Regions from separate parts of the Paenibacillus sp. 79R4 genome, predicted to be linked through region 1. Evidence: riboswitches for the same ligand, from Rfam matches in the RefSeq annotation. Region 1 holds a riboswitch; each other region holds the start of a gene.
The links. A riboswitch is a leader RNA that binds a small molecule or an ion and turns the genes downstream of it on or off. The one in region 1 is predicted to bind cyclic di-AMP.

Region 1 (9,965 bases):
ATTTTGAGCAATTTCGGAAATTTCTTCAGCTCAGATAGCGGGAACGCCATGAATAGAGTCGCAGCGGTACCCACGAAGATAATGACAAAGGCCGCGGGGTTGGAGACCAAGCTTTCGATCGGCGCACCTTTTAGGAACATTCCCCAAATGAGTGCTACGAGTCCAAGAATAAGTCCAATAATCGTTGAGATTTCCATTGCACACCTCGTCCTTGAGATAATTATTCCATAATTCTGCCACCCGCATCCTTGCAGAACGGCATTTCTGATTTTATGGAAATGGCTTATCTTTTTTATCGACAGAATTCCCTTTTTTTTTAAGGGCGATTTTCCGGTATAATGGGACTACGATTGAATATTCGTTAGAGTGAAGGGAGAAGAATCATCGTGGGCGTAAAGCATGGCAGAGATTATGAATATATTTTGGCAGATCTCACGAAGGCGGTAGGCCAGATATCTGATAGCTATATTTTCTTTGAGATGGAGGCTTCTGAATGGGAGATCCTCTCGAAGGAGGAGAAGCTGGAGGTCCAGGAGGCGCTGGCCGAGGACTTGTTCTTTGCGTTAGGCACGGAGCCGGTTATTTCCGTTGGCAGCGCAGTAGTGATTTATGATGCGGACAACCATCGCATCAATTTCCTAATCGGAGAGGATGAACTGGATTTCGTTGCATTGATTTAATATTTATTCCCTTATTTTGTTTATACAGTAAACGCTATGGTAATATATTGGATAGCATGATCGTTGAATAGAAGAATATAATGAATTAATATCTCATGTACGGTTCAGATGCAAGAATGATATGGGGATATTTTTTGAGAACGAACGGGAGGTAGAAATAAAAATGCCGTTTACACCGCAGGAAATAGAAGCGCATTTAGAGAGACTGGAAGGATGGGAGCTAGAGGAAGGACGATGGATCGTTCGCAAATATACCTTCTCTAATTATATGAAGGGAATCGCTTTTGTCGATGAGGTTGCAGCCATATCAGAGGCGTTCAATCATCACCCTTTTATAACCATTGACCATAAAACAGTGACGCTTCGGCTGACATCATGGGAGGAAGGCGGTATAACGGCCGTTGATATTAAGGAAGCACAGCAGTACAACGAGGCTTTCGAGAAGGCGCGTTCTGTAGGCTGATGCATCGATAGGCTTCTACCCCGGCTGGAAGTGGAACTCAATGTTATACAGCCGGCTCGTATAGAAGAACGCCCACCAGGGATCCCCTTGGCGGGCGTTCTTTGTGCTGCGATTATTTTTGCTCCGCAAGCCAGAGGGCTACGTTCGCAATTTCTTCGTCCTTCAGCCTATCCTTAAAGGTCGGCATTTGTCCTTTGCCTTTCTTGATGATGCCGTAGAGCTGATCCGCTGTTAATTGAGCTCCGATTTTCTGCAAATTCGGACCAACTTGACCTTGCAGTTGATCGCCATGGCAACTGATACAGTTTGCCTTGATCGTAGCATCGGCCTGATCAACATTGAGAGTAATTTCAGGCATGGTTGGCTTGGCCTCTTTGGCCACTTCCTCTTTACCAGGTAAGGTGAAAATTAACACGATGGCCATAATGAATGCCACGCCGAGTAATCCGCTCATGATCCATTTCTGCACACGAATCGCCCCTTTTATGTAAGCTATCCATTCCATTATACCGGAACATTGCAGTGGATCATAGCGTTTGTGACAAAAAAAGTAATGATAATTTAGTGTTTTCTTGAAAATATATGCAAATCATCACAGACAACATTAAAGTTCAATATGACCAGACTCTCCCTCTTTAGGGAATCCGCGAAATACCATACAATAGTATGGTTTGGAAATGCCGCCGGGCGTCATCTTCTCATATAGATCAGTAATCACGAAGCCCGATTTCTGGTAGGCTCGGATCGCTCTTTTGTTCCAGGTCAGAACCTCAAGATCCACCTCATTATCAGGCTTACGACGCAGCGCTTCCTCCACGATCGCGATGACAAATGATTTACCGTAACCATGGCCGCATAAATCAGGTCTCATCCCGACCCCAATACGGGTTACTCCTTTGAGGGGAAAGTATTGGGCAAAGCCCGCGAGCCCGCCGTTTTCATCCAATAGGGAGGCGTATTGTTCGGCCCGTAGTGCAGGATTGCCGAATTCTACATCGAGCGCCTTCATCTGCTCCCAAGGGAGCCAGCTATATACGTCATAGGGAGAATCGTAGCGCCAGGTGCAGATGTCTGCGCCATGGTCTTCTTCCATAGGTACAATAAGAAATTTCGGAATATACTTTTCCATATTTACGCCTCCTTGCTTATTGCATGATACGATGCTAGATACCTTTTTAAACTCACTCTAACGGGAATTCTATTCCTTGTAAAGGTGTTAGTGCGATTTTAGAATATTTTGCTTGCACGATGCGCTACAGGATCGGAGATAAAAAAATGCAATTGATTCCGGGCGTGGAATCAATTGCATTATATAGTTATAAATGATGATAAATGAATGAATGAAAGTTAAATGGTTGAACGCTGAAGATTAGGCTTGGGCATACAGAGAATAAGTATATTGGCTAAGGATACGCTTGGCGCCTACATAACGCGTTTTGTAGTAGCTATTGCTCAAGCTGTCGATCCGAACGCCTTTAGAGGAGGAAGAATGTGCAAATTCTCCATTACCCACATAAATGCCTACATGGGAGACGCCTTTACCCGTCGTATTGAAGAAGACGAGATCGCCAGGCTTCAGCTGGCTCTTGCTTACTGCAGTGCCTTGCTTGAACTGATCTGTTGATACGCGAGGTAGGGTTACGCCCATTTTCTGATATACGTATTTGGTGAAGCCTGAGCAGTCAAAGCCGCTGCTGGCGCTAATTCCACCAAGTCTGTAAGGTGTACCGTATACCGAGTCAACAACATTAGTAAGAGTGGTACTCGCAAAAGCATTGCCGCTTTGCATGGTGAAGAAGATGGCTAGGCTTGCAGCGGCTGCGATGATTGTTTTTCTCAAGATGTAAGCTCCTTCCAAGGCCTGCGAGGTTAGCTTGCGGATTCGGTTGAAGGTTCCCTATGGCGGCAGGATTGCGGCCAATTCACCCTAAATGGTTCTCCCGTTTCCCGGGTGCTGGGGAATTCGGCTGTTCTTAGTTGATGCACCCAAAAGTTACGATAGTTACAACAAAGATTACAAACTTGTTACTATTACATTGGTCATTTTACCAAACCCGCCCAGGTTTGACAAGCTTGTCGATAGATTTGATCTGCAAGTCGGTGTTTCTATCCAGGCAGATAGGCATAAAGGGCCAGAAGCGGGGAAAAAGCAGGCCCTTAGACAAATAAAAAACCCACGGTTATGATTCCAAATGAATCTCCGTGGGTTTAAAATTCGTTATTATTCTACATCATCGTGGTCTGTAACTTCTCCAGTAACATCTTCGTACTTATCAGAACTCATAACGCGCTTAGCTCCAACATAACGATCTACATAATATTTCTCGCTCAATTTGCTGATTACAACGCCCTTGGAAGAGGATGCATGAGCAAATTTGCCTTCACCTACATAAATACCTACATGGGATATGCCTTTGCCTGAAGTGTTAAAGAACACCAGGTCGCCAGCGATTAGTTCATCCTTGGATACGGATTCGCCCATTTTATATTGCGATCCCGATTGGTGAGGAAGCTTGACCCCGATCTTGGAGAATACATACATCGTGAACCCTGAGCAGTCAAACCCGGAAGTCGTTGTCCCACCGGATACATATTTCGTTCCTAACGCTCCATCAATAGCAGAGTCTAATTTGGAATCAGCGAAAGCGCTACCAGTTCCGATGGAGAAAAGCAATGTAACACCAAGAGCTAATGTAGTTAACTGTTTCTTCAAGAAAAATACTCCTTCCGATTGCCTACGAGGTTAGCTTAAGGATTCGGTTGAAGGTTCCCTATGATCCCTCTCTAGCGAGATCAATTCACCCAAAGTGGTTCCCCCGTTCCCCGTGGAGGGAATTCGGCCATGATTTCGTAAATAATTGTTATAATTACACTCGCAATTGCTATTACTTGACTTATTATGACAAGAATGATTACAAAACTGTTACTGAATTTCTGCTGTTGTTATTGTAACAAAGAGAAGTATATTTTGGCAATGCCTAATTCACAAGATTCAGAGACAAAAACAAAGAACAAGACCTCCGATTCTGGCGGAGGCCTTGTGGTATAAGGGATTATAATGGTAAAAATAATTTAACTTTTCTGTGACTTCATTTCCCATAGTTGATATTGAGAGGTTACCTCCCAAACTCGGAACAAACTTCGTATGAAAGGATAGCTTTGCTGCAGAATAAGAGCGAGTATTCCGGTCCAAATCCACGATACTGAACCAAAGATGAAGAACAGGATCAGGGCAAAAATGCCGAGTAAGAGAGAGATGCCCGCTCCAGGAAGCACATATCGAACACCTATCAGAATAGAACCCCATAGCCCCTTTTTGAAAAGATAGCCAAATTGTGCGAACAGCAAGCATTGGTCAATAAGCCAGCAATAGATCAACCAAGCGAGCAGAACGGCCGACATCTTCAGCATGGGAGCAATCTGTACCGAGCCTGAGCGAAGCAGGTCTGGCAGAATTCCCTGGACGTGAGGGAGAATCCATAATAGCGGCAGACTGATTAATATAAGCTCAATAAATAGGAACAAGAATACCGGCTTTCCAAACTCCTTCATGCCGCGGAATAGCGGAAGTCCGCTCTTTCGCTCCTCCTTGGGCATTAAGCCATACAGGACTCCCGCCTGGAGCAGAGGCGTCACTAGTAGTCGGATGAGAGCCATACCGAGCAGCAACCCCAGATAGAGACGGATGTCGGGGCTATGCTTGAGCTCGTATTGGCCTTCCAGGAGGAATAGAGCCTGGCTGAGCATGTTGGGCGGGGGATCTGGGTATCTAACCAGGACCTCCGTAACTACTGAATTGACGAGCCTGTATAAAAATAGTCCCCATAGCAGCTGATATAGAAACAGGATGATAATAGAGGGAAGCTGGTTTTTTATAAGACTCCATCCACTACGTATATAGATCATACTTTTCCCCCTCAAAGTTTTGTTAAGGTATGCCTCCGTAGAATAAGCCGCGGACAAAAACTTGCTACGGAAGCATATACAGCATTTATAAAGGTTGGGTACCTACCATAATAACGAGCCGAGTACGGTTTCCAGCAATTTGACAATCGTTAAGGTGGAGCGGGTTCCCACAGGCTCCTGAATCTCCGCCTTCAGGTAGTTGTTAATGTGTTTATTCTCAAGAACGAGCGCATAATCAGGATCGATTTGTACCCAATCCACAGGCTCTTTGTATTGAACCTTGATCTGGAGGGTGTCGTTATCCACTTTCCAAGTCTTGCGCAGAGTATGTCCATCCTTGAACGAGAGCAATATGGTTACCTCTGGATAGTCGGCGCCCTTACGGCTTATATCAATGATGGACTCATAGATCGATCCGTTGCCGCTGCTTGAATCGGAGGGATGAATTTGAATTCGATCCACTGAAAAATCAGCCATTTTGTCGCTATATACGTATTGGTTGAAGTAATCCTTCCACGATCGGCCCGTGATTTGCTCGACGGTCCGCTGGAAATCTTTTGTTGTCGGATGCTTGAAGCGGTATTTTAGGCTGTAGCTGGACATAATTCGCTTCATCGTCTTGGCGCCTACTTGCTTCTCAATATCAAGCAGGACCAGCTTTCCTCTATAATAAGCATTCTGTGCGTATACATCGCTATCCCCATATTTCCAGGCATTCTGGGTTAGGGAAGCTGGAGAAGTGATGATGGCGGATTGGACCGGAAGCGGAAGGTTAGTAGCGAATTCTTGCTCCATCAGCTTATCCTCGGCATAGGAGGCGAATCCTTCATCCAGCCAGGCCTCTTCGAACTCATTACTTGCGATCATTCCGTAGAAATACTGGTGAGCGATCTCATGGATAACGGTACGTTCCAGCTCATTGTAATCCGGGGAATCGCTCTTTGCTCCGAAGGAGGTGACCAGCGTTGGATACTCCATGCCCCCCGCGCCGTTTGCCTCGGCAGGCGGGACTACAATCGATAACGTAGAGTATGGGTATCGTCCATACCACTTGCTGAAGTTGGCTAAGGCTACCTTGGCGGCATAGAAATAACGCTCCTTCAAATCCTTATGGGCAGGATCAAGATATAGCTTAATCCTTACGCCAGGAATCGTGTCAGAAGAGAAGGGCTCTTCTGCATAGATGAAGTCTGGTGAAGCAGCCCAAGCGAAATCATGCACATCATCGGCATAGTAATGGACGAGCTTCCGTCCGTTCTGGATGTTAGCTGCTTTGGTCGGGAAGCCGGTGGCGGCAACGGTATAGTTGTCGGGGACATCGATCTCCACACTGTATATACTGAAATTGGAATAGAATTCTGAATTGCCATGGTATTGATGCAGATTCCAACCTTCAGTGGCTCGTCCCCTGGTTCCGGCAGGCTCGTACACGCTGATCTTGGGGAACCATTGGCCAGCCATAACAAAATCGCCAGCGGCGCCCATGCGGGCAAAGATCTTCGGCAGCTTCACGGTGAAGCTGATCTTTAGGGTAATGCTCTCCCCGCCTTGGACGGAGACAGGCAGACGAACTCTAACCAGCGTCTTGTCCTTGGCATTGCCGTCATCGGGTTGGACATATTGAATCCGATGAAGCAGGGAGATCCCATCGGTTGTCCGAATTTCGGTCAGCTCCATCGATCCCCAGCCATCCTTGGGCATGGCGTCGTTTCGCAGCTTGCCGCCCGATTCCTTCATAAATGTACTGTCTGCCGAGGCAAAGGCATTCGGATATAAATGAAAGTAGAGCTCGTTGACCGATTTCTTGCCAGGATGCGTCCAGGTAATCGTCTCAGAACCTGTCAGCGTATTCTCTTGTTCATCCAGCTTAACGTTGATATGATATTCCGTTACACGGTTGCTGAGCACCTCAGCGGTTGGCTGCTGGATGCTCTCGCTCTGAGGCGCGGAGGATACATGCTCTATCCCAGCTATTTGCCCAGGCTTGTTCTTATCTAAGGTGAAGGCAGCCTGATGAGTTTGGCTCTGTTGGTAGAAATACAGGGCCGTTCCGGCGACGAGGCATAGAGCGACGAAGGAAAGGCCAAAGATCAAAATTCTTCGGGTCATACAATGGATACCTCCCGTTGACAAGCATCTACAGCATGTATATGTTTGCATTTGGAAGATTATTAGCTAAAATTAAATTAAGTTGAGGAAACCGTTCCGACTGCAGCTTGATGGCGTTGTTCGCTTTGAAATACACAGAGTATGAACGAAAAGGGGAATTGGAGGATAATATGGACCAATCACAGAAGACGGGGAAGAAGATTTTCGCCCTTAATATTATTAGTAATGAAGAGAAGAGCAAGCATAAGGGTTTTGGGGCGGGTTCAATTGATCTGAACAGTATGTCCCCGGTTATTATCGATGTTGATGAGACGTATATTGATATCGGAGCCATGCATGCGAAGAGTAAAGTGGAGAAGGGGATTAAATTCTCTGTAAATCGGGAGGACGTACCAAATGGTCGTCAGGTTTGGATCGTTTGGGTAGCGGTTGACCGAACTCCGGAGGGGCAATTTTACGGCGGGATGACGGCTTGTGAAATGCTTATTGATAAGGAAGCGCGCCGTGGCTGGAAGATTCTCGCTGATCACGTGAACAAGATGGATTATGCTCTGAAGCGAAAAGTAATTCTCGACGGCTTGTCGCCGGAACAGAAAGCTTCGCTTAAGCAATTGCTGATAGACACGAATGCAGAATGGTGGGAGAATTCTCCGGAAGAGCTGAAGGCGGCGCTGGAAGCATAGGCACGGACCATTCGAATAAATAATGAATAAGCACCCCATAGAGTTATGAGCAGGTCATACCTGTTTGCTCTCTATGGGGTGCTTATTTGCATTATATTAGTTCGTCTTCAGATCATCCGGCTTACAGTACCGTGGAAGGTTGAACGGAGCTAGGACTGAGGAGCGAAGCGTATATTAGTTTGCGTATGAGTATCTGAGACGTTTCCGAAGGAAACCTGACTTCATAAGCATCCACTTAGGCCGGTGTTCAAGACTCAATGTCGATACAACTCCCAGTGTTACTATTATAAGTTGTCAACGAAGTTGATGAAATTCTATTTTTGCAAGAAAACCACCCGTTGAATCGCGGTCGCTCAGGCCTTCAACTGGCCTTGATTGGTTTCCTTATCCAAGGCGGGCTTTATTCGTCCTTACCTAACAGGACGGTGAGGCCTAGCAAGGTTACGACGATGGTTGCTCCCATATCGGACAAGACAGCGATCCAGAGGGTCAACCAGCCCGGTATCGTAAGCAAGAGAGCAATTAACTTCAAGCTAAGGGAGATGCCGATATTCCACTTGATGATTCGGCTCGCCTGTCTGGCGATCTTGATCGCACCCGGCAATTTGCCCAGATGATCCTGCATCAGTACGATATCGGCTGTCTCAACCGCGCTGTCGGTTCCTTTGCCCATAGCGATGCCAAGCCGCGAAGCTGCCAGTGCCGGTGCGTCGTTAATGCCATCGCCAACCATCGCGACATTCCAGCGAGTGGCCATTTCCTTCACTTGTTCAACCTTTTGTTCCGGAAGCAGTCCAGCGTGCCAATCGGTGACCCCTGTCTTCATGGCAACCGAACGAGCTGAATAAGAGTGGTCTCCGGTAAGCATAACGGTATGTTCGATGCCGTAACGATGGAGCTGGGCGATGACGTCCGGACTTTCCGCTCTGAGTTGGTCGGCGAGTCCAAACAATCCGAGTACCTGGTGTTCGGCGGCAATGATTACAACCGTTAGTCCTTCTTGCTTAAGTTGATTCAGCTCTGCTTTGACTTGCTTGCGGGTCTCTTCACGAATTGAGATTTGCTCAAGTATTTCTTCACTGCCAGCCCAGTAGCGGGCCCCATCGACATCGGCAGCAAGCCCTACACCCGGCAAGGTAACCATTCCGGAGACGGAAGGAAGTCTTGATTTGTCGATGCCTTGGCTAGCAACCTGCCGGACGATAGCTTGCGCGAGCGGATGCAGCGACCCGGCTTCGAGAGCCCCGGCAATAGCATGGAAGCGCTCGGGTTCATAGACAACCTCGCGAATAACAGCAGGACGGCCTTCGGTTAAAGTTCCGGTCTTGTCAAAAGCGATAGCATTGATCTTGCCAAGCTGTTCCAGATGCACACCGCCTTTGACCAGGACACCGTTGCGGGCACTTCTTGTCATGCCGCTAACAAGGGCAATTGGCGATGACAGCACAAGCGCACATGGACAACCTACAATCAGAATGGCCAAACCTTCGTAGACCCATTTCATCCATGGCTGACCTAACAGCAGTGGCGGGATCAGTACGACTAGCGCGGCGATGATCATGATAGCCGGTGTGTAGTATTTAGCGAATTTATCAATAAATAATTCAGTTGGCGTCTTCGTATCTTGAGCCTCTTGCACCAGATGCATGATCTTGGCCAAGGACGAATCTTCATAGGCTTTGCTGATCTTGATCTTCAATAAGCCTTCACTATTCACACTGCCTCCAAATACATTGGAGCCAGGCTTTTTCGTCACAGGGATCGACTCGCCGGTTATCGCCGCTTCATTCACAGCACTATGGCCTTCAGCGACTACACCATCGGAAGGGATCTTCTCACCAGGGCGAACAAGCACGGTGTCGCCGACCTGCAGGCTGGCGATCGGTACGATAATTTCCTCTGTTCCACGAATCAGGACGGCTTGCTTTGGTGCTGCATCAAGCAGCGCCTCCATGGATTTCCGCGCACGGCTCATGCCATAGCCTTCCAGAATTTCGTTAAGCCCGAACAGGATAGCGACCAGGGTAGCTTCCTTCCATTCGCCGATAATAACGGCTCCTGCCAAAGCGACGGTCATCAGGGTATCCATATTAAACCGGAAACGCGTCAGGTTCCGCAGACCAC
Region 2 (9,965 bases), on a different contig from region 1:
ACTGGAGAAAAATATGGGCGGCCGCCCTACTGACGCTCGTCATTATGGTCGTTGCAGGATGTGGCACCAATGATTCAACGAATAATGCTGCGAACGGGGCGGCAAATAACAGCACGAATCAGGCTGTTGAACAGAGCAACAATAGCGGAAATGCAGGGGAAGCACAGCATACGGCCTACCCGCTTACGGTAAAGGATGATTTCGGCACGGAGGTTACATTTGACGCGGCTCCGCAGAAGATTGTCTCCTTGTCTCCTTCGGAAACGGAAGGTTTGTTCGCAATCGGTCTGGACGAGCAGATTGTCGGCGTCTCCGATAATGATGATTACCCGGAAGCCGCGTTGTCCAAGCCGAAGATGGGCGGCTTCCAAGTTAATGTAGAATCCGTTGTAGCGGCTGAACCGGATCTTGTCGTTGTAACAGGGACGATGATCAAGGAAGAGACGATCAAGAGCTTGACTGATCTCGGGATTAAAGTATTTAAATCCAATCCGAAGACAGTGAATAACGTAATGGACCATATTAAGATGATTGGACAAATTACGGATCATCAAGCTGAGGCGGAGCAAGTTGTAAAGCAGATGCAGGATGAGCTGAACCAAGTAACAGAAGCCGTAAAATCGGTTAAAGAAGAAGATAAGAAAAAAGTATATATCGAGTTCTCGCCAGGCTGGACTGTTGGTAAAGGCGAGTTTATGGACGAGATGATTACGCTCGCCGGAGGCGTTAACGTTGCTTCCGATATAGAAGGCTGGAGCCAGATCAACGAAGAGAATATCATCAAGGCAAATCCTGATGTGATTCTGTATGCCAAGAGCGTAATTGAAAATGACAAGACCTTGGCCGAGATTGTAAAAGGACGCAGCGGCTGGGATCAAATTACGGCTGTGAAAAATGATCAGGTTATCGGACTGGATGATAATTTGCTTAGCCGTCCGGGCCCACGCGTAACGCAAGGACTGATTGAAGTGGCCAAAGCGATCTATCCGGAATTGATGCAGCCATGAGGACGAAGCTGGCCGGATACGGAATCATAGGTCTTGCTTTGCTCGCAATCACCGTCTTGATCTGTATCGGGGTTGGCTCGGTATATTTGCCGGCCGGAGAGATTATCGCCATTCTCGCGCATCATATTCCGTGGGTTGGCGATCATATTACTCCGGATTGGAGCATGGCTTCTGAACAGATTGTTATGAAGGTTCGCCTTCCGCGAGTGATGCTGGGCCTGCTGGTCGGCGCTTCGCTCGCGGTAGCGGGCTCTGCTTTTCAGGGAGTACTGCGCAATCCGCTCTCCGATCCATTTACACTTGGCGTGTCATCGGGCTCAGCGCTAGGGGCCGCAGTATTAATCTTTCTTGGCTGGCAGTACTCCGTAATCGGAGTGTTCACACTGCCGGCTGTTGCATTTTTAACAGGATCTTTAACGTTATGGATCGTGATGTGGCTGGCTCGGGAGAACGGGAAAATACCGATCGAGAATTTGATTCTATCAGGCGTTGTGATGCAGTCTTTCCTCGGGGCTGTCGTCTCCTTTCTGACAGCGATGTCGAAGAAGACGGTGAATGAAATTTTATATTGGACGATGGGCTCCTTAAGCTTGCGAGGATGGTCGTATACGGCCATCCTGCTGCCATATTTGGCGCTGGGGTTCATTTATCTCTGGAGTCGGGCCAGGACGCTGAATTTGCTCGCGCTTGGCGAGCGACAAGCCACCCATACGGGACTCAATGTGGAATTTACCAAGTTATCGGTGTTGTTCGTGGCCACGCTGCTCACGGCAGCGGCTGTCTCGGTATCCGGAGTGATTGGCTTTGTCGGCCTGGTCGTACCGCATATTATTCGCCTGATTACGGGTCCTGATTATCGCCTGATTATTCCGCTCTCCGCGCTTGGCGGGGGCATCTTCATGATGTGGAGCGATCTGGCAGCGCGTTCGCTGCTGGCGCCAATCGAGATACCGTTGGGAATTGTCACAGCCTTCGTAGGGGCGCCTTTCTTCGCTTACTTGCTGTATCGCAAGAAGAAGGAAAGAGAGGTGGAGATGCGTTGATTGAAGTGCGGCATATTGATAAATCATATGGAAGTTTGTCCGTACTTGAGGATATAAACTGGCGGGTCCAACGCGGGCAGTTCTGGGGCATCATCGGTCCAAATGGCAGCGGGAAATCAACGTTGATCAGCCTCTTGTCCGGAGTAGAGAAGCCGAACCGCGGCGAGATCAGCCTGGATGGCAGGCTGATTGCCGAATACGGGCGCAAGGAGCTGTCGCGCAAGCTGGCGGTTTTGCAGCAGGATGGGCTTCCGGCAGTAGCCTATCCTGTCCGGGAAGTGATTGAGATGGGGCGGTTTCCGTTCCAGAATTGGCGCGGCAGAGAAGATAGTGAAGCCGCTCGGCAACTAATGGACGGTATTATGGATAAGCTTGAGCTGAATGCTCTGGCTCATCGGCCGCTTCATGTATTAAGCGGCGGACAGCGGCAGCGGGTGGCCTTGGGCAAAGTGATGGCCCAGCAGCCTGAGATCGTCCTGCTCGATGAGCCAACGACTTATCTGGATATCCGACATCAGACACAGTTTATGGAGCTGGTCGCCAGCTGGCAGCGTGAAGCGGGCTTGACGGTCGTATCGGTCATGCATGATCTCAATCTGGCCGCGCTGTATTGCGACCATTTGCTTGTGCTTCATCAGGGGAAAATTGTGTCAGAAGGTTCACCTGCGGAAATTATTAATTCTGAATTGATTGAAGCGGTATTTCAGGTGCAGTCTCATATCGTTGCTCACCCCGATCACGGAGAGCCCCAGTTATTGCTGCGTAAGGAAACTAGTAGTGAATGATAGAGCATCTAAACTGGTGAACAGGTCATCGCTAGTTCATATTTTGCAGCAGGATCTTGCAATATTAGTGATATAGTTATGGTATAGTCGCATATCACGCATCAGGAAGGGGATATACACATGAATCATTTAATCGCACAAGTTATCGATAAAATCTCAGCTCCGGACGAGGCTGCTTCAGCAGCTGCGGCAGAGCATCTCGATCAGTTAACCAAGCCGCCGGGGAGCCTCGGGAAGCTGGAGAATCTGGCCGTGAAGCTAGCGGGAATTACCGGGAAGGTACATCCCGATTTATCCAAGCGTTCTGTCATCGTTATGGCTGCTGATCATGGTGTGTGCGAGGAAGGCATCAGTGCTTTTCCAGCGGAGGTAACTCCGCAGATGGTACATAACTTCCTGGCCGGTGGAGCAGCAGTGAATGTGCTGGCTCGTCAAGCCGGAGCCGAGGTGATGTGCGTGGACATCGGAGTAAATGCCAAATTGTCACACCCGGAGCTTGTTATGAAGAAGATCCGCTATGGGACAGCGAATATGGCCAAAGGTCCGGCGATGAGCCGTGAGGAAGCGGAAGCGGCCGTACTGGCGGGAATCGATACGGTGGAGGCGGCAGTAGCCAACGGATCAAGATTGTTCGTGACCGGCGAGATGGGGATCGGTAATACCACGGCCAGTGCGGCAGTGATGAGCGTGTTGACCGGAAAATCGCCGCAGGAATGCGTTGGCCGGGGAACGGGTCTTAATGACGAACGCCTTCAGCATAAGATTGCTGTCGTCCAGAAGGCAATTGATGTTAACCAGCCGGATATGAACGATCCGCTGGATGTACTATCCAAGATTGGCGGGCTCGAAATCGCCGGCCTGACCGGGGTGATTCTGGCTGCCGCTGCCCACCATTGTCCGGTCGTCATTGACGGATTTATCTCCAGTGCAGCGGCATTAATTGCGCAGCGCCTTGCCCCAGAGGCTGCGCATTATATGATCGCCTCGCATGCTTCGCATGAACAGGGGCATGAGCAGCTGCTTGGTGAGCTGGGGCTTGCCCCGATGCTGCATCTGGACATGCGATTGGGCGAAGGGACTGGCGGCGTATTGGCGCTGCATCTGATTGATGCGATCTGCCGTGTAATGTCGGAGATGGCGACCTTCGAGAGTGCCGGGGTTTCTACAGGCGAAGGGACTGGGCCGGAGGCATCCGTATGATCATTACGGTGACCGGCGGGGCGCGAAGCGGCAAGAGCTCTTTTGCCGAGAAATGGTGCATGAAACAGGCGGAGCGAGGGATTTATATTGCTACGGCACAAGCATTCGACGATGAGATGCGGGAGCGAATCAGGCTGCATCAGAGCGTCCGGGTGGACAGCGGTTTTGCTTGGGAGACGAAGGAAGAGCCGCTGCGGCTTGCCGCGCTGTTATGCGAGTTGGCTCAGTCGAACGATCGCAGTTCTTCCTCGATCAATGAGCCTGTGGCAGACGAACCTGTTGTATTGGTGGATTGTCTCACATTATGGCTCTCTAATATATTGCTCGCATATGGCGACGGGCGGGAGGTGGAGCAGCAGGTACTGGATGAGATCGAACGATTAGCTTCGGTCGTCTCGTCCTATTCCGGCAATCTGGTACTAGTGACGAATGAGGTCGGGGATGGCATCGTGCCTGAATACCGTCTGGGTCGAGTCTACCGGGACTTGTCTGGAATTATGAATCGCAAAATGGCTGAGATTTCGCAGCAAGTATTTCTCGTCACTGCGGGAATTCCCATTGAACTCAAGAGCAGGGAGTATCGATTATGAGACAACAAGGACGGCCAATTTTGGCCGCTTTTCAATTTCTATCGCGTTTTCCGGTGCGAGCCGAGCTTGATTTTACACCGGAGTTGCTGAAGAGGAGCGCCAAATATTATCCGCTCGTCGGCGCGGCGATCGGCATTGTTATTTGGATCATCGGTGTGCTGGCTAGCCTGGCGCTGCCTGTACTGCCGGTCTCGGTCCTTCTGCTGATCGCTTGGGTCTGGCTGACCGGAGGATTGCATTTGGATGGCTGGATGGATTCTGCCGATGCGTTCCTGAGCTATCGTCCCCGTGAGAAAATGCTGGAGATTATGAAGGACAGCCGAGTTGGAGCGATGGGTGTGCTAGCCTGTGTGCTGCTGCTGCTCTTGAAAATGTCGCTGCTTGCCACACTGCTGAGCCGCGGACTGTATGTATCGGGAGCAGCCATAATGACGGCTCCTGTATGGAGCCGCTGGTTCATGGCGCTGGCGATGCGCCATTGGCCGACCGCGCGCGGCGGGGAAGGATTGGCCGGACGATTCCGGGGGCAAAGTGTCCGGGATACGCTGCTTGCGACTTTACTGGCTCTGGTGCTATCGGCAGGACTGCTTCTGCTGGCCGCCGTGCCGCAATGGGGAGATCTGAATATGATCAGCCCAATGATCTATTATGCTCTTGCTCCTTTATTAGCTTGGGGCGTCGGTTCCTGGATGGCGAGCCGGATGAGTGCAAGGCTGGGTGGCTTGACGGGCGATACCTACGGCGCAATCAATGAAGGGCTGGAGGCGGTATTGCTACTGCTCGCCTGCTTGCTTTTTCAATGAGTGAAGTGGAGGTTTGATCGATGAGGCAAGAGGATTTAGGAAGAGAGCAAGTTGCTATAAAGGAAAAAGATACAAAGCGGAATTGCGGAGATTCCAGCCATCGGGGCGCTGTGCTGATGCTGCAGGGAACGGCTTCTGATGTAGGCAAGAGTGTCATCGTGACTGCCTTATGCCGAATTTTCGTTCAAGACGGACTCAGGACGGCGCCCTATAAATCGCAGAATATGGCGCTAAATTCCTATGTTACCGCCGATGGCCGGGAGATTGGGCGCGCACAGGGCGTGCAGGCTGAAGCCTGTGGAATCGAGGCGACAACGGATATGAATCCCGTCCTGATTAAGCCGACGGGAGATATGCACTCGCAGATCGTTGTTCACGGCAAGCCTTATCAGCATCTGAGCGCGATGAAATATCGCGAGGAGTTCCTGCCCGTGGCCCGGCCGATCGTGATGGAGGCTCTGAACCGACTGAGGGATGAATACGATCTCGTTGTGCTGGAAGGTGCGGGAAGTCCGGCGGAGATCAATTTGAAGCAGCGTGATATCGTTAATATGAATCTGGCTGGATGGGCGGAAGCTCCGGTTATTTTGATCGGCGATATCGATCGCGGCGGGGTGTTTGCATTTCTGGTCGGAACACTCGAATTGCTGGAGCCTGAAGAGAGAGCCCGGGTGAAGGGCTTCATCATTAATAAATTCAGAGGCGATCTGGAGCTGCTTCGGCCAGGGTTGGATTGGCTGGAACAGCGGACAGGCATCCCCGTCCTCGGAGTGCTGCCCTTCTTGCCGGATTTGGAGATCGAGGCTGAGGATTCAGTCATTCTCGACTCCTACGCTTCGGTACCTAAGCAGGGCCGCGATATCGATATTGCCGTGATTCGTTATCCGCGTATTTCCAACTTTACGGACTTCGACATGCTGGACGCAGAGCCGGATGTGTCTGTGCGTTATGTCCAGCGAGCGGCGGAGCTAGGAGAGCCGGATGTAATCATCCTTCCGGGCTCCAAGGATACGATCAGCGATTTGGCATTTCTACGGGAACAGGGGCTGGATGGGGCAATTGAGCAGCATCTGGAGCGCAGCGCTCATTCGCAACTGGTCGGTATTTGTGGCGGTTACCAGATGCTTGGGGATGCACTGCTTGATCCGGAGGCTGTTGAATCCGGCAAGGTGAAGCGATCCCGTGGACTTGGCTGGCTGCCGCTGACAACGACGTTTCTCCCTGGCAAAAAAACAATCCGCACCACAGGACATGTTCTACCTGATGCCTCGCTCCGCCTTTATTCAACGGAGCCCGTTATCCCCGTTGGCGGCTACGAAATTCACTCCGGGGAGACGGTATACTCAAGTCAGGCTGGGTTTGGTTTAGAGTCATCGAACTCTGACACCGTAGCGAACTCACACGGTACAACAGGAAGTATAGATAACAGGGAGAAAGAAGCAATGTCCTTATTCCTGGTTGAAAGCGCTGATGGAGGGGAACGCACGGAGGGCGTCTGCCGTGTGGATGGGCGAGTGTTTGGTACGTATTTACACGGTCTTTTCAATAGTGATGAGTATCGCCGGGCTTGGTTGGATGGCATTAGACAAGCCAAAGGGCTGGAGCCTCTGGCTGCGACATTTTCCGCTGCGGCCAGGCGTGAGAGGGCGTTTGACCGACTTGCCGATCATGTAAGAGGCCATCTGGATATGGATCAAATATATGAAATTGCGGGCCTTCCAAAGAATCCTTAGTTTTGACATACGCTTACATTTGTAATACGATAAATATACGCTTAATTTTCGAATGGTAAAGTCGAAAAGCGGGGGAACCATTTTTTGGGGCGAATCGTTGTAAATACACGTAGGGAACCATCTTTCCCGAGTCCGTCAGCTAACCTCGTCAGCAGTGGATGGGTCATCATTTATACCGCTTTGCAATGACCCTGTTACGGGTCTTTTTGCGTTTATGAATCTTTAAATTGTAAGCAATATGACCCGTTATTACTCGGCATCTAATGCCTTGCGCTGCACTGTCATCTTTGGTTTCCATGCTTCTTCTTTACGAATCGGCGATGTTGTTTGAGATAAAGGAGGAGATGGTGTATGGCAAGCCCGAAGTACATTACAAATATCGATAGGGTGACGCAGCTATCCCAGGCGGAACGGGAGCAATTGCGTCCGATTACTGACAAATTCGTGTTCCGGGTAAATGATTATTATTTGAACCTGATTGACTGGGACGATCCTAAGGATCCGATTCGTAAGCTAGTGATTCCGAATACGGGGGAACTGCGCGAATATGGGCGCTGGGATGCTTCTGACGAGGATACGAATTATGTCGTACCCGGCTGTCAGCATAAGTACCGGACAACGGCGCTTCTAATCGTCTCTGAGGTATGCGGCGCTTATTGCCGCTACTGCTTCCGCAAGCGGTTATTCCGCAATGATGTGAAGGAAGCGATGGCTGATGTCACGCCGGGGATTGAATATATCTCCAGGCATCCTGAGATCAACAATGTGTTATTGACGGGCGGGGACAGTCTGATCCTTGCGACCTCCAAGCTGCGCATTATCCTCGAACGGCTACGGGCGATCGATCATGTGAAGATCATCCGGCTTGGCTCGAAGATCCCTGTGTTCAATCCGATGAGGATCTATGAAGATCCTGATCTATTGCAGTTGATCTCTGAATTCTCCTCAGCGGAGAAGCGCATTTATGTAATGGCGCATATTAATCATCCGCGGGAGATTACGGCGGAAGCGCGCAAATGCTTCGAGGCACTGCATAAAGCTGGAGCCATCGTTGTGAATCAGACGCCGATCCTGAAGGGAATTAATGATGATGAGAAGGTGCTTGGGGAACTGCTCGACAAATTGTCCTGGGCAGGCGTGACGCCTTATTATTTCTTCATCAACCGCCCGGTCGCCGGCAACTCCGATTTTGTGATTCCGCTGCAGCGGGCCTATCAACTGGTGGAAGGGGCTAAGGCCCGTACTTCCGGTCTGGGCAAGCGCGTTCGCTTATCGATGAGCCATACATCCGGCAAAATCGAAATATTGGCGATCGAGCACGGAATGGCGTACTTGAAATATCATCAATCCCGTGAGGATGAATATGGGAAGTTCATGGTGCTTGAATGTCCGGAGGATGCAGCCTGGTTTGATGATCTTCCCGGTAATGAATCGTATTGGAAAAGACCCGAGAAGAAGCTGGCCGAGGCTGTCTCGGTGAATGAACTGTAAGAGGCAGGTAGGTCTTTAACCAAGAAGAACCGCTGGAATATTAATTCCGGCGGTTCTTCTTGGTTTACTGATCTCATTTAAACTTTGAATTTATCTACAGCCTCGCTTAAGGAAAGAGCATGGCGGTGGAGCTGTTCAATCGCTCCTACATGGTTCTTCATTTCCTCGATTTGTCGGCTGGTGTTGTTGGAGATTTCTTCGATGCTAAGAAGGGATTTCCCGGTTATATTAGCCGATTCTTCAACAGAGGCGGTGACTTCCTCCGTGCTGGCCGAGATTTCCTCGGTTGCCGCCGAGACGGATTGAACGCTGGAGTTAATCTCCGAGATCAGCTCGGTCAAATGGCTGAACGCCAGCTCTGCCTGATTCACTTGCTCCGTACCGGAACTAATCTCACGGGTGGCACGCTGCATCGTCTGCATCGAGCTTACAGTCTCTTCCTGGATGCTTAGCAAGTATTCGCTGATCTTCGTTGTGGCATCCCTCGTCTGTTCAGCAAGCAGGCGAATTTCTTCGGCGACGACGGAGAAGCCTTTGCCATGCTCTCCAGCCCGTGCTGCTTCAATCGCTGCATTCAGCGCCAGGATATGAACCTGTTTTGTAATACTTGAGATCAAATCTACGACTTGAATGATGGATGAAGCACGTTCGTTCAGAGTTGAAATATGCGTGAGCAGCGCTGCGGCGGCCTGCTCGACAAGCTGCATCTGACCGGTTGCCGATTTGGCCAGCTCATTCCCGTTGTCAGCTTCATCTGAAGCTTGACCGATGCGTTCCGTCACTTCAGCCGAGGAGCCGGCGATATGCTGAATTCCTAACGAGATTTCTTCCATCGCACGGGCATTTTCTGCGGCGGCTCCGGCGATGATGGTGCTGCCTTTCTCAATTTCCTGCATCGAATTGCCGGAATGCTCGATCAAATTCTGGAAGGTATTCACAGATTGATAGATCTGATCGGAGCCCTGGATCACCCCGTGGGAGCTATTTTGAACCTTGGTGATCATTTCCTTTAGCTCGGTAATCATCGTTTGGAAGCTGGCCGAGAGCTCCGCGATCTCATCGCGTCCCGTAATAGTAATCTGTTGGGTTAAATCTCCCTGCGCCATTTGTCTGGTTACTGCCGCCAAATTCTTGATCGGCTTGATAATGCGTTTGCTGTTCACATAAGCTGCGATCAGCGCCAGCACAATGACAAGGGCAGCGATCACGATTCCGGTCCATAGAATCTGATCTTCCTTCTGCTTGATAAAGTTTGCATCCATACCTACAGCCAGAACAGCCGTGCTGCCGGACAGGCGGATATAGGCCGTTTT
Region 3 (9,965 bases), on a different contig from region 1:
GGGCTTGGGCAGTCTGCTGCTTCAGCGGGCGATCGATTTCTGTCCGCGAATCGCGGTGAATACGCTGCTTGGTTTTGTGTTTGCCCACAACCAGCCGAGTCTCTCCCTGTTAGAGAAGTTCGGGTTTGAACGGTGGGCGCACCTGCCTCGTGTTGCTAATATGGATGGAATTGAGCGCGATCTTGTTATTTTGGGAAGAAGAGTTGAACACTAATCGAGCTTTGGGCCGAAAGATTTCTCACTGCAAAGTGATATTGTTACACATCTTGGCCCGAAGAGTCGAGAATGGAGAAGAAATCGCTTGAATGAATGGATAGAACAATGGACGAGTTGGCTGATTAATGCCACACAGCTGGGCGGTTTTTCTATACTGATCATTACGATTCCGCTGGCGCTTCTGCAAGGAACGATCGGCATATTCCCGTTTGCGACAATCGTCATGCTGCATATCTCCGTATTGGGGATCGCGGATGGACTCATCGCCAGCTGGATCGCCGGAACGGCCGCCGGGATGATCATATATTTACTATGCGGCTACTTATTCGCTGACTGGTTCAACCGCAAATGGCTGCGTAAGCTGCAAAAATATGAGAAATGGCAAAGAGGCCTGGAGCGGTATGGCGTATGGGCAGTAATATTTCTGCGCACCCTGCCGATTATGCCTAACAATTTGATCTCGTTCATGTCGGCTATATCCAATATGAAGCTATCATCGTATACATGGTCAAATATGGTTGGCAACCTGTCCGGGATATGGCTGTATGGAATATTAAGCGCATCGGTCGTATTTCCAGACACAGATCTTCGCAAGCTAATATTCAGTTATATTATTTTTCTGGTCGCCCTTACCATCATCTTCTGGTTCAGAAATCGGAATATGATCAAGCGGGACCGCAGCATGACGGCATAATCGCCTATAAAGTATAAATGTAAAATAGAGATATGAGTGGAGAATGGGGTGGCACAATGAGTACAGCAAATATAGCGGCGAAGCCGAAGACGAGGAAGCTGTTATTTAGCGCTGGCCTCAGTTGGATGTTCGACGCGATGGATGTCGGGATTATATCGTTTATCGCCGCTGCTTTGGCGGCGGACTGGGGGCTGACCCCACAACAAACAGGCTTGTTCACAAGCATTAACTCGATCGGCATGGTGTTCGGGGCCGCTCTGGCGGGTCTGATGGCCGACAAATTCGGCCGTAAAGCGGTGCTGCTCTGGACGCTGGTTATTTTTGCTGCAGCGAGCGGTTTGTCCGCTGCTGCTACAGGATTTGCCATACTGTGCGTGCTTCGCTTTATCGCCGGCTTTGGGCTTGGCGGTGAGCTGCCCGTAGCATCCACCTTGGTCTCGGAATCTGTACCCGCCAAGGATCGGGGGCGGGCTGTCGTTTTGCTAGAGAGCTTTTGGGCCCTCGGCTGGATTCTGTCAGCGCTGATCGCTTATTTTGTAATCCCGGATTACGGCTGGCGGATGGCTTTTGTCATTAGTGGTGTGCCAGTCTTGTACGCCTTGTATTTGCGTCGCTCAATTGAAGATCCGCCGCGGTTTATCGAGCAATCGAATGCCATGAAACAGCGGTTTTCGGTCAGAGAGAAGCTGCAATCTGTATGGTCAGCTCCTCATCGACGCTCGACGATCATGCTCTGGATTTTATGGTTTACTGTAGTCTTCTCCTATTACGGCATGTTCCTATGGCTGCCTTCGGTCATGGTCCTGAAGGGCTTCAGCCTCGTCAAGAGCTTTGAATACGTGTTGATTATGACCCTGGCTCAATTGCCGGGTTATTTCACGGCTGCCTACTTCATAGAGAAGTTCGGCCGGAAATTCGTATTAGTCCTGTACCTGGTGCTTACCGCTGCAAGCGCGGCCTGGTTTGGCAGCGCAACGACGGAAGGGATGCTGATCGCCTCGGGGATTTGCTTGTCCTTCTTTAATCTGGGGGCGTGGGGAGGCATGTATGCCTATACGCCGGAGCTGTATCCGACCAAGGTCCGGTCGACAGGTGTTGGCTTCGCTGCTTCCTTCGGCCGGATTGGCGGGGTAATCGCTCCGTTCCTGGTTGGCTGGCTTGTAGCCCGGGAGGTAGCGATCAGCTCGATCTTCTGGCTGTTTTTCGTTACGGTTCTGATCGGCGCGATTGCCGTCCTCTGGCTAGGTACCGAGACAAAAGGGAAGGAACTTTTGGACTAGCTTTGGATTAGCAAGCGCCTCTGTGCCTGTCTGTTCAAGGGAGCGCTAATGAAAAATTGAGCTGGCATAAAGGGGAGAACAAGGTGATGCAGAAGCGAAACGCTGTTTGCTGAAGCGAATCTGCATCTGCTTCTTGTTGTAAGTTTCGCACGGCATTATGTTGGTCGGGATATGGTACTTCCCGATTTGATTCGGGAAGGCAACATGGACCCGATTGCGTAATCTACTATTTTGGAGATTCTAACGAAACGTGGTATCGTTATTGGCTTCAAATCGGGGCGCTGAGATTTTTAACGAAACTGGGTATCGCTATTGAACAAGAATTATCTCTTTTTGCTGGTATTTCGCCCAAATAACGATATGGTGTTTCGTTAAAAATAATTTCCCGCTTTTGGGGAGCCAATAACGTTCTGTAGTTTCGTTAGAAATAAAAATAGCTGCTGATAAGCAGCTATTTTTATTTGGTCCAGCATTGGTCCAGCATTGGTCCAGCATTGGTCCAGCATTGGACTAACATCGGACTAGCATCGTGCCAGTATCAGGCCAGCATTGGTCCAGCATTGGACTAGCATCGTGCCAGTATCAGGCCAGCATTAGCCCAGTATCGTGCCCGCATCGGACTAGCGTCGTGCCAGTATCAGGCCAGCATTGGGCGGTAGGTGCAGCCGGTGCGGTCGGTTATGGGCGGATGGCCTGACCAGCTGGGTTAATGGCCCGGATACAAAATAAATAGAGCGGTCGATGAAGTGAGACGAGAATGGTCAGTTAACGCTCCAATTGAGCTTGATCGAGGCTTTCGCCCGGCAGCAGGGCATGGCCGGATATGCCAAGCTTTTGCAATTGGTGGGCGAATTGTGCTCCGTCCTGCTTGATGAGGCCAAATGTATCGTAGTGAACCGGGACCACGTGCTTGGCGCCGATCCATTCGGCAGCGAGCAGGGCGTCCTCCGGTCCCATGGTGAAGAAATCGCCGATCGGGATGAAGGCGAGATCGATCTTATGTTTGCTTCCGATGAGCTTCATATCGCTGAACAGTGCGGTATCACCGCAATGATGGACGATGAAGCCGTTGATATTAAGCACAATGCCCGCAGCAACTCCCAAGTAGACATTGGTTCCGTTCACTTCTACGGATGAACTGTGGAGAGCCGGGGTGAAGGTTAACTTGCCGAACGGGAAGTTGGATGAGCCTCCCAGGTTCATCCCGGTTGCCTTAAGCCCTTTTTGCTTAAAAAAGTCGGCCAGTTCAACAATAGCTACGATGGTGGCTCCAGTCCTTCTGGCAATCGCCTCAGCGTCCCCGATATGATCCGAATGCCCATGGGTAAGCAGGATATAATCGACATCGATATCTTCTGCCATAGCAGCTGCTTTAGGATTTCCGGTCAAGAATGGGTCGATGATCAGACGGTAATCGCCGGTATCTAAAAATACGCATGAATGTCCGAGATACGTTAGTTTCACAAATATCGCTCCTTTTTGGCAAAATAATGAACTAACTCTATTATAGCGAAGCAGAGGCATGAGTAAAATTTTGCTGGCTGGCCAGTGCAGTATTAACATTTTGCGCCTGCCGGATCACTGCATAGCTGTGAGCTATGATGATCCAGACGGTAGCTAATCCCGGTCAAAACAGCGGCGGCAATGGTGACTATTCCCCCGGACCAGGACACATCGATCAATCGACTGTTTATGGCAACGAAGCCGCCAAGCGTCGAACCGAAGGCAATATAGATAGGGTTTGCACTTGCTTACCGAGTATAACGTTCCAGTAAAGGGGAGAGTCCAGAGGTCGTTTGCTATAATCTGTGGAATTCTTATAAAAGAATTCAAAATCAAGAGTAGAAATGAGCTATAGCGAAAATTAGAGAGCGCCATATCAATGTAAGCGGTATATTTTCGTATTCCTTTAAATTTATCGCTTTTTTTGCCAGGAAGTTGGCTTTACAGTCAACCCTTGCAGCGGTATGATTCAATCCATAATCCATAATCAATATTAACCAATTCCGATCGCTTAATCTCTGGGATATTCCAGGGAACGGGGGAACCAACAAGTGCTTGCTGCGTGATGATCAATGCGGCTTGCGCGACGTCTGAAGGGCCAGGGCTGGTGTGAGAGCCAACACAGGCCCATTCGGACAGGGGTGAATCCTGAGGAAGAGACCATGGACTCTTCTCGGGTAGGGCGACTCTCACCGCCCGAATCCGTCAGCTAACTCCGTCAGCGTGGGTATGAGAGAGGAAAGGTGACTGCGAGCCGCAATAAATTCGGCCACAGAGGACCGTTTGCCTCTGTGGTTTTTTGCGCCCTAATTTGAAAAATGAATTGAAATACAATGAAATGATCCATCAAAAAACGCTGAATGCTGTCGTGGATAGGACAGCAGCGGGGGAACCAACGGTACTGAGTGATGTCCGCTCCGCGGGCTTCTCAACCTTAGTTCCATGGGGTGAATCGCTTGGAGGATAATCTATTCTTCAAGGTAGGGCGACTTCCGCGCCCGAATCCGTCAGCTAACCTCGTAAGCGTCAAGGAAGAGGCAACCACCAAAGGCCGAATAGTGGGTCCAAGACCACCCATAAAGCCGCGGGGAAGGTTACTATCTTTCCTGCGGCTTCTCTTGTGTTGTCCTCTGCAAATTCAAGGAGGGTGTTCTCAAGTGGAGGGAGAGTTTGTTCTGGTAGCAGCCCCGAACCCGGTTGGACTGAAGTTCATTTTGCTGCTGATGGCAGCGAAGCGTAATTTCGCGGTACTGGTGAACAACAAGAAGGAGGAAGAAGTCCTTCATAAACTGGGCGTAAGACATGTATTGCGCATCAAGACGGATGACGAGCAGAGCTGGATCGTTCCGCCGTTTCCAATCGGCCGCTGCTATATTTTTGAACTGAGTATGACATTAACTTGTCGCTATTTGCAAATCTGCCGGAGATGGACGCAGGATCAGATTTTCATTATTACTCCGAATAAAAATCCGCGCATGATTTACAAAGGGCTGGGAGCTTCTTATGTCATCCATTCCGTGAGCGGAGAGGTTGGATTTCTGCTTACGGCAAAGCCACAGCTTGAGCAATAAGCCGGAGCTTAAAATTTATAAACAGGATTCCTGATGGGGTGAGTGTGTAATGGATTATTTACAAATGTTCATCGTGATCGGCGTCATATTATTGCTGGTGAAGCCGGTCGGAACTTATATATATCATGTTTTCTCCAATGTACCGAATCGTAGTGATCGCATCTTCGGAGCAACAGAGCGGTTTATTTTCAGCATAGCCGGCTACCGGCGGCGCGAAGGGATGGATTGGAAGAAATATATTATCAGCTTGCTGGCCACCAATGTGGTGTTGATGACCATCGCTTTCCTGCTTCTCAGCCTGCAGCAGTGGTTGCCTTGGAATCCCGAAGGAAGCGGTGGTATGGAGCCGACGCTGGCATTCAATACGGTAATCAGCTTCATGACCAATACGAATCTGCAGCATTATAGCGGGGAGACAGCACTGAGCTATTTCTCGCAAATGGCTGTTATCACCATGATGATGTTCACATCGGCGGCTACAGGTCTATGCGTTGCTATTGCTTTTATCCGCGGGATTACCGGGAGAGGCCAACGGCTGGGGAATTTCTTCGAGGATTTTGTAAAGGCGATCGTTCGTATTCTTCTGCCTGCTTCGCTGATCGTAACGCTTCTGCTGGTGGCGCTCCAGGTTCCGCAAACCTTGCAGCCTGCCACGGCTGTGAACACGCTGGAAGGGACTGTACAGCGAATCTCGCTTGGGCCGGTGGCCTCGCTGGAATCCATCAAGCATTTGGGTACGAACGGGGGTGGATTCTTTGGAGCAAATTCCTCTCATCCGTTCGAGAACCCCAGCGGGTTGACGAATGCAATAGAGATGTGGTCCATGTGGCTGATCAGCGCATCACTGCCTTATACATTCGGTTTATTTGCCCGCAATAAGAAGCAAGGTTGGGTTATTTTCTCCGCGATGATGGTCTTGTTCCTTGGATTTCTATCTTTGGTCTATTTCAGCGAGAAGGCCGGGAACCCGCTCTTCCATACGCTTGGAATAGACCTCACGCAAGGTAATATGGAGGGCAAAGAGGTGCGTTTCGGGGTTGCGGGCTCGGCGATTTTTACGGCGATTACGACCGCTGCGACTACGGGGAGCGTTAACAATATGCATGATTCGCTTACTCCGCTTGGCGGCCTGGCAGCTCTGGCCCAGATGATGCTGAACGTCGTCTTTGGCGGGAAGGGCGTCGGACTTATGAACATGGTGATGTACGCCATACTCGGCGTATTTATTTGTGGATTAATGGTCGGCAGAACGCCGGAGTTCCTTAGCAAGAAGATTGAAGCCAGGGAGATGAAGCTGATCGCCATTGCGATTCTTATCCATCCCTTGCTTGTGCTTGCGCCAACAGCAATCAGCGCTATGACAGGGTTAGGGTACGACGCAGTCACAAATCCGGGGTATCACGGTCTGTCGCAAATGCTGTATGAGTATGCATCCTCTGCCGCAAATAACGGCTCCGGCTTCGAGGGCCTCGCGGATAATACTGCATTCTGGAATATTATGACCGGCTTGGTCATGCTTCTGGGCCGCTATATATCCATGATTGCTTTGTTAGCTGCCGCAGGGTCCTTAATGCAGAAAGAGCCTGTCATGGAGACGATCGGTACGCTGCGGACTGACAATAAATTATTCGCTGGAATTCTCGTAGGAACGGTATTGCTAATCGGAGCTCTTACTTTTCTGCCGGTGCTTGCCGCAGGTCCTGTAGCTGAGTATTTGACGCTAAAATAATTTAAAGAGGTGTGCTAAACATGAGCACTGGGCATAAATCGATGTTATCCGGAAAAATGATGCGAGGAGCCGCGCTGGAAAGCTTGAAAAAGCTGAATCCGCTGTGGATGATCAAGAATCCGGTCATGTTCGTTGTAGAAATCGGAGCTTTCCTCGTACTCCTGCAAATCCTGTTCCCCGGATTGCTTGGGGAAGATCACAATACGGGGGTTAATGTGGCCATCTTCTTAATCCTGTTGATTACGATATGGTTCGCGAATTTTGCTGAAGCTCTTGCGGAAGGTAGAGGGAAGGCCCAGGCGGACAGCCTGAAGAAGACGAAGCAGCAAGTTATGGCAAACCGATTAATAGGCGGCAGTACGAAAAGCGTGCCTTCCTCCGAGTTGTGCAAAGGCGATATTGTCGTTGTCTCGCAAGGGGAGATGATCCCGGCAGACGGTGAAATTATCGAGGGGCTGGCTTCGGTGGATGAATCTGCGATCACGGGGGAATCGGCTCCGGTCATTAAGGAAGCTGGCGGCGACTTCAGCTCCGTTACAGGCGGAACTCTGGTCGCCAGCGACAGGATTGTTGTTCGTGTTACGAACGATCCTGGACAGTCATTTATCGACCGGATGATTTCATTAGTTGAAGGTGCAGAACGTCAGAAGACGCCAAATGAAATTGCTTTGGGGACTTTACTTACCGTATTAACGGTTATTTTCCTGATTGTGGTTATTACCTTAAAGCCGATTGCTGATTATCTGAATATTCATCTGGAGATCACCGTACTGGTATCGCTGCTGGTCTGTCTAATCCCGACAACGATCGGAGGACTGCTGTCCGCCATCGGGATTGCCGGAATGGACCGGGTGACACAATACAATGTACTGGCGATGTCCGGTAAAGCCGTAGAAGCCGCCGGAGATATCAACACCATGATTCTCGATAAGACAGGGACGATCACCTTTGGCAACCGAATGGCGGCGGAATTTCTCCCCGTTGCTGGTAGAGCTGAAGAGGAGCTTGCCCGTTGGGCTGCGGTAACCTCAAAATTCGATGAGACACCCGAAGGACGGTCCGTGCTTGAATTGCTTCGCAAACAGGGGCTCGAATATGACGAATCCTTAGCCGCTGCCGGGGAGAGCATTGCGTTCAAAGCGGAGACGCGTATGAGCGGCGTCGACCTGCAGGATGGCAGGAAAGTCCGCAAGGGCGCTGTGGATGCAATTACAAAATGGGTCAGCAGTCAAGGCGGTTCTATTCCGAATGACCTGGAGGCAACAACTAATCAAGTGGCTACGGCGGGCGGGACGCCGCTGGCGGTTGCGGTGGATGAAGTGATCTATGGCATTATTCATCTCAAGGACACCGTTAAACCAGGCATGAAAGAACGATTTGAGCAATTGCGGAAAATGGGAATTCGAACGATTATGTGCACCGGTGATAATCCGCTGACCGCTGCTACGATTGCCAGAGAAGCTGGGGTGGATGATTACATCGCTGAATGCAAGCCAGAGGATAAGATCGATGTCATCCGTCGTGAGCAAGCGCAAGGAAAGCTAGTTGCAATGACCGGTGACGGGACGAATGATGCTCCTGCATTAGCGCAAGCGGATGTGGGTCTGGCGATGAACAGCGGGACGGCATCCGCCAAGGAAGCGGCGAATATGGTGGATCTCGATTCTGATCCGTCCAAGCTGATCGAGGTCGTAGGAATCGGCAAGCAGCTTTTGATGACGCGCGGTGCATTAACTACATTTAGTATTGCTAATGATATCGCCAAATATTTTGCAATTATTCCAGCGATGTTTATGCTGGCTATCCCGGAGATGGATGCACTTAACATGATGAGGCTTGGTTCGCCGCTCTCGGCGATTTTGTCCGCCCTAATCTTCAATGCGGTCATTATTCCGCTCTTGATCCCAATTGCTATGCGTGGAGTCAAGTATCGGCCCATGAGCTCACAGCGTCTGCTAAGCAGAAATTTGCTGATCTTTGGCGTGGGCGGTGTGGTGGCCCCGTTCATCGGTATTAAACTGATCGACCTGCTCGTGCATTTATGGGTCTAATTTATGGATTCAGAAAGGAAGTAATCAAGTATGGCAGTTACTAAATCCGGTAAGCAATCGTGGTTATCTGTCTCGGGCTCGGCCTTATGGGTTGCTCTCCGCTTCAGCATCATTTTTATCATTCTCTGCGGAATTGTCTACCCACTGGCAAGTACAGGCTTGGCACAAATTCTGTTCCCATGGCAGGCTAATGGAAGCTTAATTAAGGACAACCAGGGAAAGGTTATTGGTTCCGAATTGATCGGTCAATCCTTCACGGATCCGAAGCTGTTTCATGGACGAATATCCAGTATTGATTATAATGGGGCAGGCTCAGGCTCCAGCAATTACGCGCCTTCCAACCCGCAGCTGATGCAGCGGATCGGGTCGTCGCTGGACGCATGGAAGAAGGCTAATCCGGACGCGCCGTTCAGCAAACTGCCCATTGATTTAATGACGAACTCGGGCTCCGGACTTGACCCTCACATTACGCCGCAAGCGGCGGAATCGCAGATTCCGCGAATCAGCAAGCTGACCGGCATTGCGGTGGATAAACTGGAATGGATGGTACAGGATGCAACCAGCGCACGGGATCTGGGCCTCTTCGGTCAACCGAGAGTGAATGTGCTGCGGCTTAATATGGAGCTGCAGGAGCAACTTCTAAAAATCAACTCTTAGTTTGATCCAATCCGATTAACTTGTTCTGGCTGAAGAATGTGCGGAAGGTGGATATACCGATGACCTATCGAAGGAAGACGCCGGAAGAAATATTGCAATATATGGAACGAATGCGGCGTGGCAAACTTAAGATCCTGATCGGAGCGACTAGCGGCGCGGGCAAAACGTATCATATGCTGCGCGAGGGGCAGATTCTTAAATCGCAGGGAATCGATGTGATTGCCTGTGCAGTCACAACTTCCCGGCGCCAAGAGACCGTGGAGC

Region 2: it holds a riboswitch for cyclic di-AMP, as region 1 does, so the genes downstream of both, DMN77_RS11605 (KamA family radical SAM protein) here and DMN77_RS22005 (C40 family peptidase) in region 1, are expected to answer to the same signal.
Region 3: it holds a riboswitch for cyclic di-AMP, as region 1 does, so the genes downstream of both, DMN77_RS03760 (hypothetical protein) here and DMN77_RS22005 (C40 family peptidase) in region 1, are expected to answer to the same signal.

What each region holds. Positions count from the first base shown of each region.
Region 1 is NZ_QJOT01000023.1:14,948-24,912, forward strand. It holds gene motA (flagellar motor stator protein MotA) at 1-197, opposite strand, end outside; gene DMN77_RS21985 (hypothetical protein) at 387-680, shown strand; gene DMN77_RS21990 (4a-hydroxytetrahydrobiopterin dehydratase) at 844-1,143, shown strand; gene DMN77_RS21995 (c-type cytochrome) at 1,256-1,612, opposite strand; gene DMN77_RS22000 (GNAT family N-acetyltransferase) at 1,748-2,272, opposite strand; gene DMN77_RS22005 (C40 family peptidase) at 2,513-2,983, opposite strand; cyclic di-AMP (ydaO/yuaA leader) riboswitch at 2,987-3,122, opposite strand; gene DMN77_RS22010 (C40 family peptidase) at 3,365-3,856, opposite strand; cyclic di-AMP (ydaO/yuaA leader) riboswitch at 3,860-3,995, opposite strand; gene DMN77_RS22015 (hypothetical protein) at 4,216-5,049, opposite strand; gene DMN77_RS22020 (M1 family metallopeptidase) at 5,152-7,158, opposite strand; gene DMN77_RS22025 (YwhD family protein) at 7,329-7,841, shown strand; gene DMN77_RS22030 (heavy metal translocating P-type ATPase) at 8,242-9,965, opposite strand, start outside.
Region 2 is NZ_QJOT01000007.1:89,977-99,941, forward strand. It holds gene DMN77_RS11570 (ABC transporter substrate-binding protein) at 1-1,007, shown strand, start outside; gene DMN77_RS11575 (FecCD family ABC transporter permease) at 1,004-2,050, shown strand; gene DMN77_RS11580 (ABC transporter ATP-binding protein) at 2,056-2,835, shown strand; gene cobT (nicotinate-nucleotide--dimethylbenzimidazole phosphoribosyltransferase) at 2,956-4,035, shown strand; gene cobU (bifunctional adenosylcobinamide kinase/adenosylcobinamide-phosphate guanylyltransferase) at 4,032-4,625, shown strand; gene cobS (adenosylcobinamide-GDP ribazoletransferase) at 4,622-5,428, shown strand; gene DMN77_RS11600 (cobyric acid synthase) at 5,545-7,161, shown strand; cyclic di-AMP (ydaO/yuaA leader) riboswitch at 7,190-7,330, shown strand; gene DMN77_RS11605 (KamA family radical SAM protein) at 7,513-8,652, shown strand; gene DMN77_RS11610 (methyl-accepting chemotaxis protein) at 8,730-9,965, opposite strand, start outside.
Region 3 is NZ_QJOT01000002.1:393,026-402,990, forward strand. It holds gene DMN77_RS03740 (GNAT family N-acetyltransferase) at 1-214, shown strand, start outside; gene DMN77_RS03745 (TVP38/TMEM64 family protein) at 302-910, shown strand; gene DMN77_RS03750 (MFS transporter) at 967-2,190, shown strand; gene DMN77_RS03755 (metal-dependent hydrolase) at 2,956-3,654, opposite strand; cyclic di-AMP (ydaO/yuaA leader) riboswitch at 4,192-4,432, shown strand; cyclic di-AMP (ydaO/yuaA leader) riboswitch at 4,538-4,734, shown strand; gene DMN77_RS03760 (hypothetical protein) at 4,851-5,264, shown strand; gene kdpA (potassium-transporting ATPase subunit KdpA) at 5,314-6,993, shown strand; gene kdpB (potassium-transporting ATPase subunit KdpB) at 7,014-9,044, shown strand; gene kdpC (potassium-transporting ATPase subunit KdpC) at 9,075-9,701, shown strand; gene DMN77_RS03780 (histidine kinase) at 9,761-9,965, shown strand, end outside.